2 regions of the Streptomyces sp. NPDC058678 genome follow, and region 1 is predicted to be linked to the other one. Evidence: riboswitches for the same ligand, from Rfam matches in the RefSeq annotation. Region 1 holds a riboswitch; the other holds the start of a gene.
The links. A riboswitch is a leader RNA that binds a small molecule or an ion and turns the genes downstream of it on or off. The one in region 1 is predicted to bind cobalamin.
Positions count from the first base shown of each region.

Region 2: another riboswitch for cobalamin. It lies ahead of ACFWWR_RS34660 (HoxN/HupN/NixA family nickel/cobalt transporter); the one in region 1 lies ahead of ACFWWR_RS37280 (ABC transporter substrate-binding protein).

Region 1 covers NZ_JBHXSG010000058.1:43,550-51,200, forward strand. Annotated here, with positions in the region: gene ACFWWR_RS37265 (hypothetical protein) at 1-682, opposite strand, end outside; gene ACFWWR_RS37270 (ABC transporter ATP-binding protein) at 738-1,556, opposite strand; gene ACFWWR_RS37275 (FecCD family ABC transporter permease) at 1,553-2,566, opposite strand; gene ACFWWR_RS37280 (ABC transporter substrate-binding protein) at 2,563-3,579, opposite strand; cobalamin riboswitch at 3,648-3,838, opposite strand; gene ACFWWR_RS37285 (CoA-binding protein) at 3,914-4,321, shown strand; gene ACFWWR_RS37290 (4-hydroxybenzoate 3-monooxygenase) at 4,729-5,946, shown strand; gene ACFWWR_RS37295 (ArsR/SmtB family transcription factor) at 5,966-6,325, opposite strand; gene ACFWWR_RS37300 (cation diffusion facilitator family transporter) at 6,387-7,535, shown strand; gene ACFWWR_RS37305 (YbaK/EbsC family protein) at 7,539-7,651, opposite strand, start outside.
Region 2 covers NZ_JBHXSG010000050.1:604-8,254, forward strand. Annotated here, with positions in the region: gene ACFWWR_RS34645 (glycoside hydrolase family 13 protein) at 1-1,166, opposite strand, end outside; gene ACFWWR_RS34650 (LAETG motif-containing sortase-dependent surface protein) at 1,467-2,411, shown strand; gene ACFWWR_RS34655 (ArsR/SmtB family transcription factor) at 2,566-2,952, opposite strand; cobalamin riboswitch at 3,033-3,233, shown strand; gene ACFWWR_RS34660 (HoxN/HupN/NixA family nickel/cobalt transporter) at 3,261-4,358, shown strand; gene ACFWWR_RS34665 (nucleoside hydrolase) at 4,355-5,317, opposite strand; gene thrS (threonine--tRNA ligase) at 5,363-6,592, opposite strand; gene ACFWWR_RS34675 (hypothetical protein) at 6,929-7,651, shown strand, end outside.

The DNA.
Region 1 (7,651 bases):
GCAGCCGATCGGCGTAGGCGTACGTCTCGAAGCGGGCGCCTTCCGGCAGGTCCGAGGTCTCCACCCCACGCAGCACCCGGAGTACCGCGAGAATGTCCAGGTCGTCCTCCCAGGCGGTACGGAGCTCTCCGCGCACCTCCTCGGGAATCGCCCGCGACGGCGTGCGCGCCCAGTCGGCGACCGCACGCCGCCACCGTGCGAGGGTCTCGCGGGCCTCCCCCAGCGCGTCCGCGTCGAGCCGCACGGGCTCGCTCCGGGGCCGGGAGAGCAGCGCGAGGCGCACCTCGGCGGGGTCGGCGCCCTCCGGGATCGCGCCGGACGCGTGGTCCACGGGGCCGACGCGGATGCGGACCCCGTCGGGGGCGGTCCCGTTCTCGGCCACCACGTGGATGACCTGGGCCTCCCCGAGCCCTGACGAGACCTGCCGGCTGTCCTCGAACGGCCGGATGCCGAGGGCCGCCGCGGCCGCCCGCAGTTCGGCCTGCTGCCGCTCCCCCGTCAGCAGCGCCCAGACGGGCGTGCCGCCGAGTTCGAGGGCCCGGAACAGGACGTCGGCGACGAGCAGCACGCGCAGGGCGGTGGTGTCGCAGCCCGCCGCATGGGCCTGGACACGGGTCAGACCCCGGCGGGCGGGGGCGGGGTCGACGGGCTCGCCGGTTCGGGCGTCGATGATGCGCAGCACGAGGTGAGCGTAGGCGGGCGGACAGCACCGCGCCACCGCCTGACCGAACACGCGTTCAGGTCAGCGTGCCCAGAAACCGCACATGGGGCCGCTCCTCGGGCCCTTCCCGGGTCACGGCGGCCCGCACTCCGTACACCTCGGCGATGAGCCGCTCGGTCAGGACGTCGCCCGGGGTACCGCTCGCCACGACCCGGCCGGTGTGCAGGACGACCACCCGGTCGCAGTACATCGCGGCGAGGTTGAGGTCGTGCAGGGCGACGACGGTGGTGACCGGGAGGGCCGTGACCAGGGACAGCAGGTCGAGCTGGTGGTGGATGTCGAGGTGGTTGGTGGGTTCGTCGAGGAGGAGTTCGCGGGGTTCCTGGGCGAGCGCGCGGGCGATCTGGACCCGCTGGCGTTCACCGCCCGACAGGGTGTGCCAGGGCTGGTCGGCGCGGTCGGTGAGCCCGGCGCGGTCCAGGGCCGACCGTACGGCCGCCTCGTCGTGCGCGGCGGCGGGCGTCCAGGCGCGGCGGTGCGGGACGCGTCCGAGCCGTACCACGTCCAGGACCGTCAACTCGACCTGGGTGTCGGCCTGTTGCTCGACCACGGCGAGCCGTCGGGCGACCTCGCGGCGGGGCAGGCCGGCCAGAGGGGTGCCGTCGAGCGTGACGACGCCGGCGCTCGGGCCGAGCAGGCCGGCCAGCAGGCGCAGCAGGGTGGACTTGCCGGAGCCGTTGGGGCCGAGCAGGCCGACGGTGGAGCCCTGGTCGGGCGCGAGGGTGACGCCGTCCAGGATGAGGCGGCCGTCGGCTCGGCGGCTCACCCGGTCGGCGCGCAGGCCCTCGGCTGTGGCGGCGGGCGCGTCGGACTCCGTGCGCAGGGTCTCCTTCACCGCACCCTCCGCGTCCGGTACAGCACCGCCACGAAGGCCGGCACTCCGATCAGGGACGTCACGACCCCCACCGGCACCTCCTGCGGGTCGAGGACCGTGCGGGCCAGCGTGTCGACCCACACCAGGAAGACCGCCCCGGCCAGCGCGGTGACCGGCAGCAGCCGGGCGTGGCCCGGCCCGACCAGGGCGCGGGCGGCGTGCGGCAGCACCAGGCCAACGAAGCCGATGGCCCCCGCCGAGCTGACCAGCGCGGCCGTGAGCAGGGCCGTGACGCACAGCAGCGCCAGACGGGTGCGGGCCACCGACACCCCGAGGGCCGCCGCCGCGTCCTGCCCGAAGGCGAAGGCGTCGAGGGTGCGGGCGTACGACAGGCACACCACCAGGGCCACGGCCAGAACGGCGAAGCACACCCACACGTCGGTCCAGCCCGCCCCGCCGAGCGAGCCGAGGAGCCAGAAGAGGACGCCCCGGGTGGTCTCGGCGTCGGCCGCGGTCATCACGACGAACGAGGTCAGCGCGGAGAAGAGCTGCATGGCGGCGACCCCGGCGAGGACGACCAGGTCGGTGCTGCCGCCGAGGGTGTGGCTGAGGAAGAGCACGAGCGCGAAGGACACCAGGGCGCCGAGGAAGGCGCCCGCCGGGACGGACACCGCGCCCCCGCCGACGCCCAGCACGACCACCAGCACGGCCCCGGTCGACGCGCCCGAGGACACCCCGAGGACGAAGGGGTCGGCGAGCGGGTTGCGCAGCAGCGACTGCATCACCGCCCCGCACACGGCGAGTCCGGCGCCGCACACGGCCGCGAGGAGCGTGCGCGGCAGCCTGAGCTGCCACACGATGCCGTCCCGGATCGGCGTCAACCCCGAGGTACCGAGGCCCAGATGGGCCGCGACGACGGACCACACGTCTGCGACCCGGATGTCGGCCGGGCCGATGGTGATGGCGACGGCGAGGGAGCAGCACAACAGGAGCGTCCCGGCCGCACCGAGCAGGACCGCCCGGGCGGTCACTTCACGAGCCCGAACTCGCGCAGGCCCGCCGCGACCCGCTCCACGCCCTCGATCGTGCGGATGGTCGGGTTCATGGCCTGCCCGCTGAGCAGGACGTACCGCCGGTGCCGGACGGCGGTCATGTTCCTGGTGACCGGGTCGGACTCCAGGAAGGCGATCTTCTTCCGGGCCGACTCGGCGGTCTGCGACCTGCGGGTCAGGTCGCCGATGACGAGGACGTCGGGGTCGCGGTCGGCGACCGTCTCCCAGTTGATCTGCGGCCATTCGTCGTGCGTGTCGTCGAAGACGTTCTTGGCGCCCAGGGTGCGCGTGATGACACCGGGAGCGCCGCAGCAGCCCGCCATGTAGGGCGACTCGGAGTTGGCGAACCAGTACAGAAGAGTCACGTCGGAGGCGTCGATGCCGGACGTGGCCCTCGCCATCCTCGCCTTGAGGTCTCCGACGAGCTTCTCGCCCCGCTCCTCCACCCCGAACACGGCGGCCAGGTCACGTACTTCGCCGTAGACGGCGTCGGCGGTGAGGGGCTCGGACCGTGCGCCGTCCCCGTCGCCGGAGTTGTCCTTGCCTGCGCAGTCGGACGGGGAGACGTACGTGGGCACGCCGAGCTTCTCGAACTGCTCCCGCGAGGCCACGCCCCCCTTGCCCAGCGTGGAGACGAAGGAGGCGGCGACGAAGTCCGGCTCGGCGTCCAGGACGCGCTCGAAGGAGGGGTTGTTGTCGGCGATCCGCTCCACCTGCGCGTTCGCCTTCTCCAGCCCCTTCATCACGGGGTCGGTCCAGGTCGCCGTCCCCGCCATACGGTCGGCGAGGCCGAGGGAGAGCATGATCTCGGTGGTGCCCTGGTTGAGGGAGACGGCACGCTCGGGCGGGGCCTCGACACGTACCGTACGGCCGCAGTTGTCGAGGCTGACCGCGGCCTTCGCGGCGGATGTGCCGGCGTCGCCGCAGCCGGCCAGGAGCAGGGTTCCGGCGGCGAGCAGGGCGGAGGGACGGGCAAGACGTGCTGTTTGCACGGAAGTTGGTCCTCGATCGTCGAGGGCTCGAACGCGGAGCCCGGTCGTACGGTGCTCCCCCGCCGTACGTCACCGCGAGGGCCGCCAGCAGGTCTTCGGACTCGGGATCATCCGGTCGGGGCGCCTTCCCAGACGACATACGCGTCGTCCAGTGGCCGAGGCTCCGCCCGTCACCCTCACCGCTGCGCGTCAGCTCCGGATTCGCACCGGATTCCCTGACCCACGTGTCATGGGTTCGACTGGCCTCGGCAAGCTATCACGGCGGGGAATCCCCGGTCGCGGCGCGCTGTTGTGCCAGAGGTCAGGGCGTTCGCGAACCCTTAGGAGACCCACGGTGTACGGCGACGAGGCAACGGTCCGCAAGATCCTCACCGGGCTGGGCGACACCTGGGCCGTGGTCGGCCTGTCGTCGAACCGGCAGCGCGCCGCGTACGGCGTGGCCGAGGTGCTCCAGCGCTACGGCAAGCGGGTCGTGCCGGTGCACCCCAAGGCGGAGACGGTGCACGGGGAGCAGGGGTACGCCTCGCTCGCGGACATCCCCTTCGACGTGGACGTCGTCGACGTGTTCGTGAACAGCGACCTCGCCGGGGCGGTCGCCGACGAGGCGGTGGCGAGGGGCGCGCAGGCGGTCTGGTTCCAGCTCGGGGTCATCGACGAGGCCGCGTACGACCGCACCCGGGCCGCGGGCCTGGAGATGGTGATGGACCGGTGCCCGGCGATCGAGATCCCCCGCCTGGGCTGACGGAAGGGCTCGCCACCGGCGCGCTGCCGCATAACGACGTCAGGCGGCCGGGCCGGGCAACTGCCACGGCTCGCCGTACGGCACCGACCGGGTCGGGCGGCGCCACGAAGGACACCGTGCTGCTGCCCGGCAGCGCGTTCATGTGGGACCGAGGGGTTCGCAGGGGACGGCGAGGAGCCGGTGCGGGCGGTGCGGCTCGACGCGTTCCGCATCGACGTGTACGCGGTCACCGACAACACCGCCCGCGTCATCCGCGGTGGCTGCCACATGTGCCACGCGTCCTGCTGAAACCACTACCGCGTGGCCGGCAGGAGTGCCCACACCCCTGACACCTTCCGTGGTCACGCGGGTTTCCGCTGCGTCCGGATTCCTGCGACTCTCCGGGAACTCACCGACATAATGTTCGGGTGACCTCCACCGCTGCTCCCAACTCCGTTGCCCCGCAACGCTTTCCGGTCGTCGTCGTGGGCGCCGGGCCCGCCGGGCTCACCGTCGGCAACATCCTGCGGGCCGCCGGCGTCGACTGTCTCGTGCTGGAGACGGAGACGCGCGAGTTCATCGAGCAGCGGCCGCGGGCGGGCGTCATCGAGGAGTGGGCCGTGCGCGGGCTTCAGCAGCGTGGCCTCGCGGACGTCCTGTTGGAGCGGGCACAGCTGCACACCGAGTGCGAGTTCCGGTTCGGCGGTGAGCGCTTCCGGTTCTCGTACGTGGAGCTGACGGGGACGCACCACTTCGTCTACCCACAGCCGTTGCTGGTGACGGACCTGGTGCGCGAGTACGCGGACGTGCGGGGCGGCGAGGTGCGGTTCGGCGTGCGGGACGTCCAGCTGCACGACCTGGACACCGACCGGCCCTCGGTGTCGTACGTCCGCGCGGAGACGGGCGAGCGGGAGGTCGTCGAGTGCGACTTCGTCGCGGGCTGCGACGGGGGACGCGGGGTGACCCGTGGCGCCCTTCCCCAACACGCGCACATCTCCCGGCACGACTACGGCATCGGCTGGCTGGCGCTGCTCGCCGAGGCCCCTCCGTCCAACGACTGTGTCGTGTTCGGCATCCACCCGAACGGCTTCGCCGGGCACATGGCCCGCAGCCCCGAGGTGACCCGGTACTACCTGGAGTGCCCGCCCGGCGACGACCCGGAGAACTGGTCGCACGAACGCGTCTGGTCGCAGCTCCAGGAGCGGCTCGCGGCCACCGGCGTCGGTCCGCTCACCGAGGGACGGTTGATCGAGAAGCGCGTCCTGGACATGCACAGCTACGTCGTCGAACCCATGGTGTTCGGCCGGCTCTTCCTGGCCGGGGACGCCGCCCACCTGACCGCCCCCATCGCGGCGAAGGGCATGAACCTCGCCCTGCACGACGCCTTCCTCCTCGGCGACGCCCTCGCCGGGTACCTCACGAAGGGCGACGAGACCGGTCTGGACGGTTATTCGGAGGCGTGCCTGCGGCGGGTGTGGGACTACCAGGAGTTCTCGCAGTGGCTCTCCGAGGTCTACCACGGCACCTCGTCGGGCGACGCCTACCGTGCGGGCACCACCTTCGCCCGACTCCGCCGCCTGTTCACCTCGCCCGCCGCCGGGGCGGCCTTCGCCGAGCAGTACCTCGGTACGGCCACCGCGTACTGACCCGTTCCGGCCGGGCGCGTCAGTCGTGCGGCGGCCGGTCGCTGAGCCGGTGGTCCGCCACGTTCAGCGCCTCGTCCACCAGTCGGCGCAGATGGCCGTCGGGCAGCGAGTAGACCACCCGGCGGCCCTCCTTGCGGGTGTTCACCAGCCCCGCCAGCCGCAGCCTGGCCAGGTGCTGGCTGACGGCCGGCCGGGCCGCCCCGCACGCCTCCGTGAGCGTCGTGACGTCGGCCTCTCCCGCGGCCAGCGCGTGCAGCAGGGTGAGCCGGGTCCGGTCGCCGAGCAGGGCGAGCAGTTCGGCGGCGAGCGCGAACTGTTCCTCGCCCGGGGTGCGCGGGTGCGCATCGTTCGCAGGTGATAGGTGCATGCGTGCGCTCATACGCACATAATGGCCTCGTGGGCGTCGCGCGTCCACTCCCGGCGCATGGAAGGGGATCCACGTGAGCGACCGGCACGACCATGAACACGGGCACGGACACGGGCACGGGCACAGGCACAGGCAGGAGGCTGGGCGCGGACATGGACATGAACGCGGCCACGACCACGGGCATGCCCGCCCGCACGACCCTCACGAGCACCCACACCCACACCCCCATCCCTCACGCCGACTGCGCCACCGCCTCACCCACCTCCTCACCCCCCACTCCCACGAGACCGCCGACAAGCTCGACTCAGCCCTGGAGTCCTCGGCACGCGGCATGCGGGCCTTGTGGATCTCGCTGGCGGTGCTGGGCGCGACGGCCCTGGCGCAGGCGTTCGTGGTGGCAGTCTCCGGTTCGGTCGCGCTGCTCGGCGACACGGTGCACAACACCGCGGACGCGCTGACCGCCGTACCGCTCGGGATCGCGTTCGTGCTGGGCCGGCGCGCGGCGACCCGCCGCTTCACCTACGGCTACGGCCGCGCCGAGGACCTCGCGGGCATCGCGATCGTGCTGACGATCGCCGCGTCGGCGGCCTTCGCGGGATGGGTGGCGGTGGACCGGCTGCTCGATCCGCGGCCCGTCGAGCACGTGTCGGCGGTCGCGGTGGCCGCACTGGTCGGTTTCGCGGGCAACGAGTGGGTGGCCCGCTACCGGATCCGGGTAGGCCGCGACATCGGCTCGGCCGCGCTGGTCGCGGACGGGCTGCACGCCCGGACGGACGGTTTCACGTCCCTGGCCGTCCTGCTGGGCGCGGGCGGCTCGGCCCTCGGGTGGCAACTGGCCGACCCCGTCGTGGGGTTGGCGATCACGGCCGCCATCACGCTGGTGCTGCGGGACGCGGCGCGCGAGGTGTTCCGGCGGGTGATGGACGCCGTCGACCCGGCCCTCGTGGACCGGGCCGAGCAGGCCCTGCGGGAGGTGGCAGGGGTGCGGGAGGTGGGCGAGCTGCGGCTGCGCTGGATCGGGCACCGGCTGCGCGCCGAGGTGGCGGTCGTGGTGGACGGCGAGGCGACCGTACGCCAGGCGCACGGCATCGCCGTGGAGGCCGAACACGCCCTGCTGCACGCCGTCCCGCGCCTCACCGCGGCCCTGGTGCACGCCGATCCGGCACCGGTGCCGGGCGAGGCGGATCCTCACCACGCCCTCGCCCACCACGGGGCGGCCTGAGCGTCAGGCGACCCCCAGCCCTTCCAGTACCACGGCACCCGGCACCTCCGCGAACGCCTTCCCCGGCACCAGCAGCTTGCCGCGCCGCCGTCCGCTGCCCACCAGGACGTACGGCA
Region 2 (7,651 bases), on a different contig from region 1:
AGCGTGGCGGCGCGGGCTCGCCGCAGACCCTCGGCCGGGTCGACGGCGGGGGCGTGGCCGCCGGACAGCAGCCAGGCGTTGTCGTCGGTGCCGGGCGGGAGCATCAGGCGGGAGGCGTGCCGCACGACGTCGTGGTTGGACAGCACCCAGGTGGCGGAGGCGCCGGCCTCCGACGCGGTGGCCAGCGAGTCGGTGATGACCTGGCGCAGCTCGCCGGCGTCCCAGCCGGCCTGCAGGTACTCGAAGTTGAAGGCCTGGCCGAGTTCGTCGGGGCGGGCGTACCGCACGCGCCGCGCCCCCTGGACCCAGGCCTCGGCGACGGCCATGCGGGGCGGGCGGTAGGCGTCCAGGATCTTGCGCCAGTCGCGGTAGATCTCGTGGACCTCGTCGCGGTCGAAGAAGGGGTGCGTGCCGGGCGGGAACCGGGGCAGCGACTCCTCACTGCTGAGCTCGGGGGCGCCGAGGTCGCGCAGCGGTTCCTCCAGGTCCTTGGCGAGGGCGTGGGCGACGTCGACGCGGAAGCCGTCGACCCCGCGGTCGGACCAGAAGCGCAGGGTGGTGCGGAAGTCGGCGCGGACCTCCTCGTTGTCCCAGTTCAGGTCGGGCTGTTCGGGGGCGAACAGGTGCAGGTACCACTGTCCGTCCGGCACCCGTTTCCAGGCGCTGCCGCCGAAGACGGACTGCCAGTCGGTGGGTGGGAGTTCGCCGTGGGTGCCGCGGCCGTCGCGGAAGACGTAGCGGTCGCGGGCGGGCGAGCCGGGCGCGGCGGCGAGCGCCTCCCGGAACCAGGCGTGCTGGTGGGAGGTGTGGTTGGGGACGAGGTCGACGATCACCTTGAGTCCGAGGCGGTGAGCCTCGGCGGCCAGCGCGTCGAAGTCGTCGAGGGTGCCCAGGCGGGGGTCGACGTCGCGGTGGTCGGCGACGTCGTAGCCGCCGTCGGCGAGTTCGGAGGGGTAGAAGGGGCTGAGCCACAGGGCGTCGACGCCCAGTGCGGCGAGGTGGTTCAGGCGCCGGGTGATCCCGCGCAGGTCGCCGAGCCCGTCGCCGTCGGCGTCGGCGAAGCTGCGGGGGTAGACCTGGTAGACGACGGCCTGCCGCCACCAGTCGGGGTCCTTGGAGGAGAGGTCGGGAAGGTGGAGTCGGTGGTCGGGGTTCGGGTCGGTCACGCGGCGTTCTCCCTCATGGCGGTCGTGACGATGGGCAACGGCACTCAGGTACCTGTCCACATTGTCGGGAAAGCGAACTCGAACGCCGTCCGGAGCGGTTCATTCCCTGTGTGTCGGAATTGTGATGGAGTTCTGAACTCAACCTGCATATCCGCAGGTTGACAGGGTTCCGCTGGGAGATCCACGATGTGCGGACACTGTGGCGCATGTGACCAATGAGCCCAGTGTTTCTCAGAGGTGCTTCACAGCACTTCATTCACAGCACTTCACCACCCCTCACACACATCCGATGGGATCCGCATGTCGACAGCCAGACGTGTCACCGCGCGCCGCCTGCTGGGGACGGGCGCCGCGGCGCTCGTCCTTTGTTCCGCCTCCGTCGCCGCCGCTTCCGGCGCCTGGGCCACCGGCACGCCCGGTGGCGACGGCTGGAAGTCCGGCGGCACCTACAAGCCCGGCACCGGCGCGGGCACGGAGACCGGGACCGACCGCTGCCAGTTCTCGCTGGACGGCACGAGCTTCTACGACTCGGTCAAGGTCGACGACCAGAACCTCAAGCCGACCGACGACGGCAAGGTGCACATCAAGGTCCGCACCGCGGGCGACGCCACCACCTGCACGGCCTCCCTGGCCTCCTACCTCGCCCACGGCGCCACCTTCGGCACCTCCGGCGAGCAGGTCTTCGTCGACTTCGACACCGTCACCGTCAAGCCGGGCCAGACCGACTCCCTCGACATCGCGGTGCCGGACGCGGGCTGCTTCGCGCAGATAGACCTGTACCGAGGAGCGGTCAAGTTCGACGGCAAGCTCGACGCGAACGACGGCTTCGTCCACGGCGACCTGCCCAAGGGTCCGGACCGCCCGGTCATCAAGGACAAGCTGATCGCGGCCTGGAACGGCGGCACGAAGGACTGCACGACGGCCCCGTCCGAGCCGCCGGCCACCCCCACGCCGACCCCCTCCACCCCGGAGTCCACCGAGCCCTCGACGCCCTCGGAGGAGACCACGCCCCCGGCGACGGAGACCCCCGCCGAGTCCCCCTCCCCGTCCACCGAGGCCCCGAGCCCGTCGGCCTCCGAGTCCACCACCGCCCCCGCCGCCACCCCGAACGGCGGCGGCGACAACCTCGCGGAGACCGGCGGCAGCAGCGCGACCGGCCCGATCGCGATCGGTGCGGCGGTGCTCCTCGCGGGCGGCGCGGGCATCGTGCTGGCGACGCGTCGCCGCAAGGCTGCTCGCTCGTAATCAAGCGCAGTTGGTGTAGTCGGCGCCGGTCGGGCGGTTTCAGCCCGGCCGGCGTTCGGGCTGAGGACCGGGGATCGCCCCCGCCGCCCCTTCCCGTCCCGTCCCTGGGGGCTGCCGCCCCCAGACCCCCGCTTCGGCCTGAACGGCCTCGTCCTCAAACTCCCCCAAAGGGGGTGCCCCCAGACGGGCTGGAAGCGGCGCAGTGTTCGAGGAGCGAGGCGATGTCACTGTCCACCACCCGGTAGCGCACGATCCTTCCCTCCTTCTCGCCCTCCACGACCCCCGCCGCCCGCAGCAGCCTGAGCGCCTGCGACACGGCGGGGTCGTTCATGCCGGTGGCGATCGCCAGGTCGGAGACGGCCAGCGGGCCGGTCCGGTGCAGGGCGAGCAGCAGCGCGAGCCGCTTGGGATCGGCGAGCAGCGAGAAGCGGTCGGCCCAGGTACGGACATGGCCCGGTTCGCCGATCGCGGCGATCGCGTCGCACACCCGGTGCCCGTCGATGGTTCGGCGATCCACTCGGTCGGCCGGAACGAGATGCATGCCGCCATCCTCGCAGGCGCCCCCATGTGATCTTCCATACCTGCGCAGGTACGCAGCTATGCAGGAGACCGCTTGCCACCCTACGGTGGGCGGGCCGTGGTGCTCGGGAAGCCGGTGACGACCCCTCAGGGGGTCCATGCCGGAGCGGCCCTCGCCACTGTGATCGGGGAGTTTCCGTCCCGTCCGGCGCCAGCCGGGCCACTGGTCACAAGACCGGGAAGGCAGGAACGGACACGCACGACCCGTAAGCCAGGAGACCGGCCACGGCATCTCACGAGTTGATCCACGAGGTGCTGGAGCGTGACCGGATGACCCTGCCCAACCCTGCCCCGACGTCCTTCAAGTGGCGCCGGGAGGACACCCTCAAGACCGCCGGCCTGATGGCGGTCGTCGCCGCACTGCACGTCGTCGCCTTCGGAATCCTGTTCCTCCTCGTCGTCCCCGGGCACTACGAGGTCGGCAACAAGGCCTTCGGCATCGGCCTCGGCATCACCGCCTACACCCTCGGCATGCGGCACGCCTTCGACGCCGACCACATCGCCGCGATCGACAACACCACCCGCAAGCTGATGGCCGACGGCAAGCGCCCGGTGTCGGTGGGCTTCTGGTTCGCGCTCGGCCACTCCAGCGTGGTGGTGCTGCTCGCCCTGCTGATCGCGGGCGGCACCCAGCTCGCCGGAAGGGTCATGAACGAGGACTCCGGCACCCACCAGGTGCTCGGCGTCCTCGGTACGACGATCTCCGGCACGTTCCTCTACCTCATCGCCGCCCTCAACCTGGCCGCCCTGCTCGGCATCCTGAAGGTGTTCAAGGCGATGCGGGCGGGCGCCTACGACGAGAAGGAGCTCGAACAGCACCTGGACTCGAGGGGGTTCATGAACCGGATCCTCGGCCGCCTCACCAAGTCCATCACCCGCCCCGGCCAGATGTACCCGCTCGGCTTCCTCTTCGGACTCGGCTTCGACACCGCCACCGAGGTCACCCTGATGGTGATGGCGGGCTCGGGCGCGGCGGCCGGTCTGCCCTGGTACGCGATCCTCTCCCTGCCCCTCCTCTTCGCCGCCGGCATGAGCCTGTTCGACACCCTCGACGGCACGTTCATGAACTTCGCCTACCAGTGGGCGTTCTCCAACCCGGTCCGCAAGGTCTTCTACAACCTCACCATCACCGGCCTGTCCGTCGCCGTCGCCTTCTTCATCGGCACCATCGAACTCGTCGGCGTCCTGCACGAGAAGCTCGACCTGACCGACACGGTCACCACCTGGATCGCCGACATCAACCTCGACAGCGTCGGCTACGTCATCGTCGGCCTGTTCGTGGTGGTGTGGGCGGCCGCCATCGCCTACTGGCGACTCGCCAGGGTGGAGCAGCGGTGGGCGGTCCGGCCCGCGGCGGAGACGCGCTAGACGCCCTCCACCGTCGTCAGCCACAGCTTCACGTACCGCTCCACGTCCACGCCCAACGCCACGTCCACCAGCCGCTGTTCACGGGTGCCCTCGTGGATCTCGGACTCGCCGGGGCGCGGGCGCCGGTCGACGATCGTCTGGCCCCGGGTGGCGCCCGGGGCCAGGCTCACCTCGACCGGGAGGGGTTCGGTGGTGATGCCGTCCGGGTCGACGACCGCGCAGACGGCGCCCGCGTCGCCGAGGCCGCCCGTGGGTGTGGGGTCGCCGGAGGTGGCGGGATCCCGGTGGGCGAGGAGTTCGCCGGCCAGGCGCAGGCGGGGTTCGGAGCTCGCGCGCAGCCGCTGCACGTCCCCGGCCGGGACGAGGACCTGCTTGAACACGTCCAGGCCGTACATCGTGATCGGCACCCCGGCGGTGAGGAGGATCGCGGCGGCCTCCGGGTCGTGCCACACGTTGAACTCCGCGACCGCCGTGGCGTTACCGGTCGCCACCGCGCCGCCCATGAACACGATCCGCTCGATGTTGCGGACCACCTCGGGGTGGGTGCGCAGCAGCAGCGCGATGTTCGTCAGGGGCGCGGTGGGGATGAGGGTGACCGGCGTCGGCGAGGCGAGGATCTCCCGCCGCAGCAGCGTCACCGCGTCCACGTCGACCGGCCGACGGGTCGGCGCGGGCAGCCCCAGGTCGCCCATCCCGTCCTCGCCGTGCACGTGCCGCGCCGTCCGCACCGGCTCGATCAGCGGGCGCTCGGCACCCCGCGCGACCGGGATGTCACCGGCCCCGGCCTGCTCCAGCACGGTCAGGGTGTTGCGCACGACGCCGTCCACGTCGGTGTTCCCGGCCACGCAGGTCACCGCCCGCACGTCGAGCGCGGGGTGCCGTACGGCGAACAGCAGGGCCAGGGCGTCGTCGACACCCGTGTCGCAGTCGATGATCACCGGGATGGGCTGACCGGTCACGGCGGGGTTCCTCTCCTCGGGATACGACGGGTTACGCAAGCGACCTTACGCAGCCGCCCACAGTCCGGTCCCGCGAGCACCGACCCGGGCGGCGATCCGGTCCAGCAACTCCCCGGCCGGCACCGCCCCCGGACGGCTCCCGTCCCGCAGCCGTACGGCCACCAGGTCGCCGTCTGCCTCCCGCTCCCCGATCACCGCCTGGTACGGCACGAGCCGCGCCGCCCGGATCCGGGCGCCGAGGGTGCCGTCGCCGGGGCCGTGCGGTTCCGCCCGCAGTCCCCGCGCCCGGGCCTGCCGTACGACCTCGTGGGCCCGCTCCTCCTGCGCGTCCGCGACCGGCAGCACCACCAGTTGCACGGGCGCGAGCCACGCCGGGAACGCGCCGCCGTGCTGCTCGAGGAGATGCGCGACGGCCCGTTCCACGCTGCCGATGATGCTGCGGTGCACCATGACCGGCCGGTGTCTGGCGCCGTCGGCGCCGATGTAGTGCAGGTCGAAGCGTTCGGGCTGGTGGAAGTCGATCTGGACGGTGGAGAGGGTGGTCTCGCGGCCGGCAGGGTCGGCGATCTGGACGTCGATCTTGGGGCCGTAGAAGGCGGCTTCGCCCTCGGCGGCCTCGTAGGGGATCCCCGAGTCGTCGAGCACCTCCCGCAGCAGCGCGGTGGCCCGCCGCCACAGGTCCGGGTCGGCGACGTACTTGCCGCCCTCGCCGGGCAGGGAGAGCCGGTGACGGGCGGCCCGGATGCCGAGATCGGCGTACGCGCGGCCGATGAGCTCCAGGGCGTCCCGTGCCTCGTCCACGGCCTGCTCCAGGGTGCAGAAGATGTGCGCGTCGTTGAGCTGGATGGCCCGGACCCGGGTCAGACCGCCGAGCACCCCGGACGGCTCGGAGCGGTACATGCCGCCCAACTCGGCGATTCTGAGGGGCAGTTCACGGTAGCTGTGGGAGCGGGAACGATAGATCAACGCGTGATGCGGACACAGACTCGGCCTCAGTACGACCTCCTCCGCGCCCAGTTCCATCGGCGGGAACATGTCCTCGCTGTAGTGGGACCAGTGCCCCGAGATCTCGTACAGCTCGCGTTTGCCGAGGACCGGCGAGTACACGTGCCGGTATCCGGCGGCGCGTTCGGCCTCCCGGACGTACTCCTCCAGGGTGTGCCGTACGACGGCCCCGTCGGGGAGCCAGTACGGCAGGCCCGCGCCCATCAGCGGATCGGTGTCGAACAGGCCGAGTTCGCGGCCGAGTCGGCGGTGGTCGTGCGGGCCGGTCATGGCGGTCATGGCGGTTCTCTCCTCACGGTGACCGGCGACGAGCCCCCGCACGACGAAGCCCCGGGGCACTCGCCCCGGGGCTTTCGACTGGGTCAGCTGTCAGCGCGCCGGGACACTCTCCGGCGTCGTCGTGAGAGACACGAGTACTACGTGGGCGCGCTGCATGGGGCGACGGTAGCAAGGAGGCGGAGGGCCGGGCGATCGGTTTTCGGGACCCGCGCCCACCCCCGCCCCGGCCCCGCTCACCCGTACGGCCCGGCTCGCTGGTGGCCGGTCGGTCCCGGTGGTGCCGTAAGAGGGCGCACTCGATCTTGGCAGCCCTCAGGAGAGACCTCGATGACCCGACCCACGGCCCGTGTCCGCACCGCCTCCGCGCTGTCGCTCGGCGCCCTCCTGACCGCGACCGCCTGCTCCGCCCTCACCACGCCGCCCACCGCCGAGAAGCCCGACCTCTCCGCCACGACCGCGTCGCCCGCCCCGTCCGGGAAACACGCGTCCCCGGCCGCCACCCCCGCCCTCACCGCGGCGCAGGCGCAGGCCGTGCTGCTCACGGAGACCGATCTGGGGGAGCCCTGGACGCCGACGCAGGGCAGCGCGACCTGGCACGACGCCGTGCTCAAGGCGACCACGAACCTCCCGGACTGCCAGCGGCTGATGGACACCGCCTACTCCGAGGAACTGTTCGGCGCGGACGCCCGTCCTCGTGCGGTGGTCGGGCTCGACGACGACTGGAACGAGACCCAGTTGCGCCAGCAGGTCGTCGCCCACCCGGCGGCGGACGTGGACCGCACGCTGGCCTGGCTGAAGGCGCTGCCGAAGAAGTGCGCGCGGTTCACGGCGAAGACCACCCGGGGCGAGGCGCACGCCGTCGAGGTCACCGAGGCCGCGCTGCCCGAGGCCGGGGACGCCCGGCAGGGCCTGCGGATCCTCGTCTGGGGCGAGACGGCCGACGGCGAGCCCGCCGCGTTCACCCTGGACGTCGCCGCCGTCCGCGTCGGCGACGACGCGATCGGCCTCACCCACGGCGGCTTCGGCGAGGTGTCGCCCGACATCGCGCGG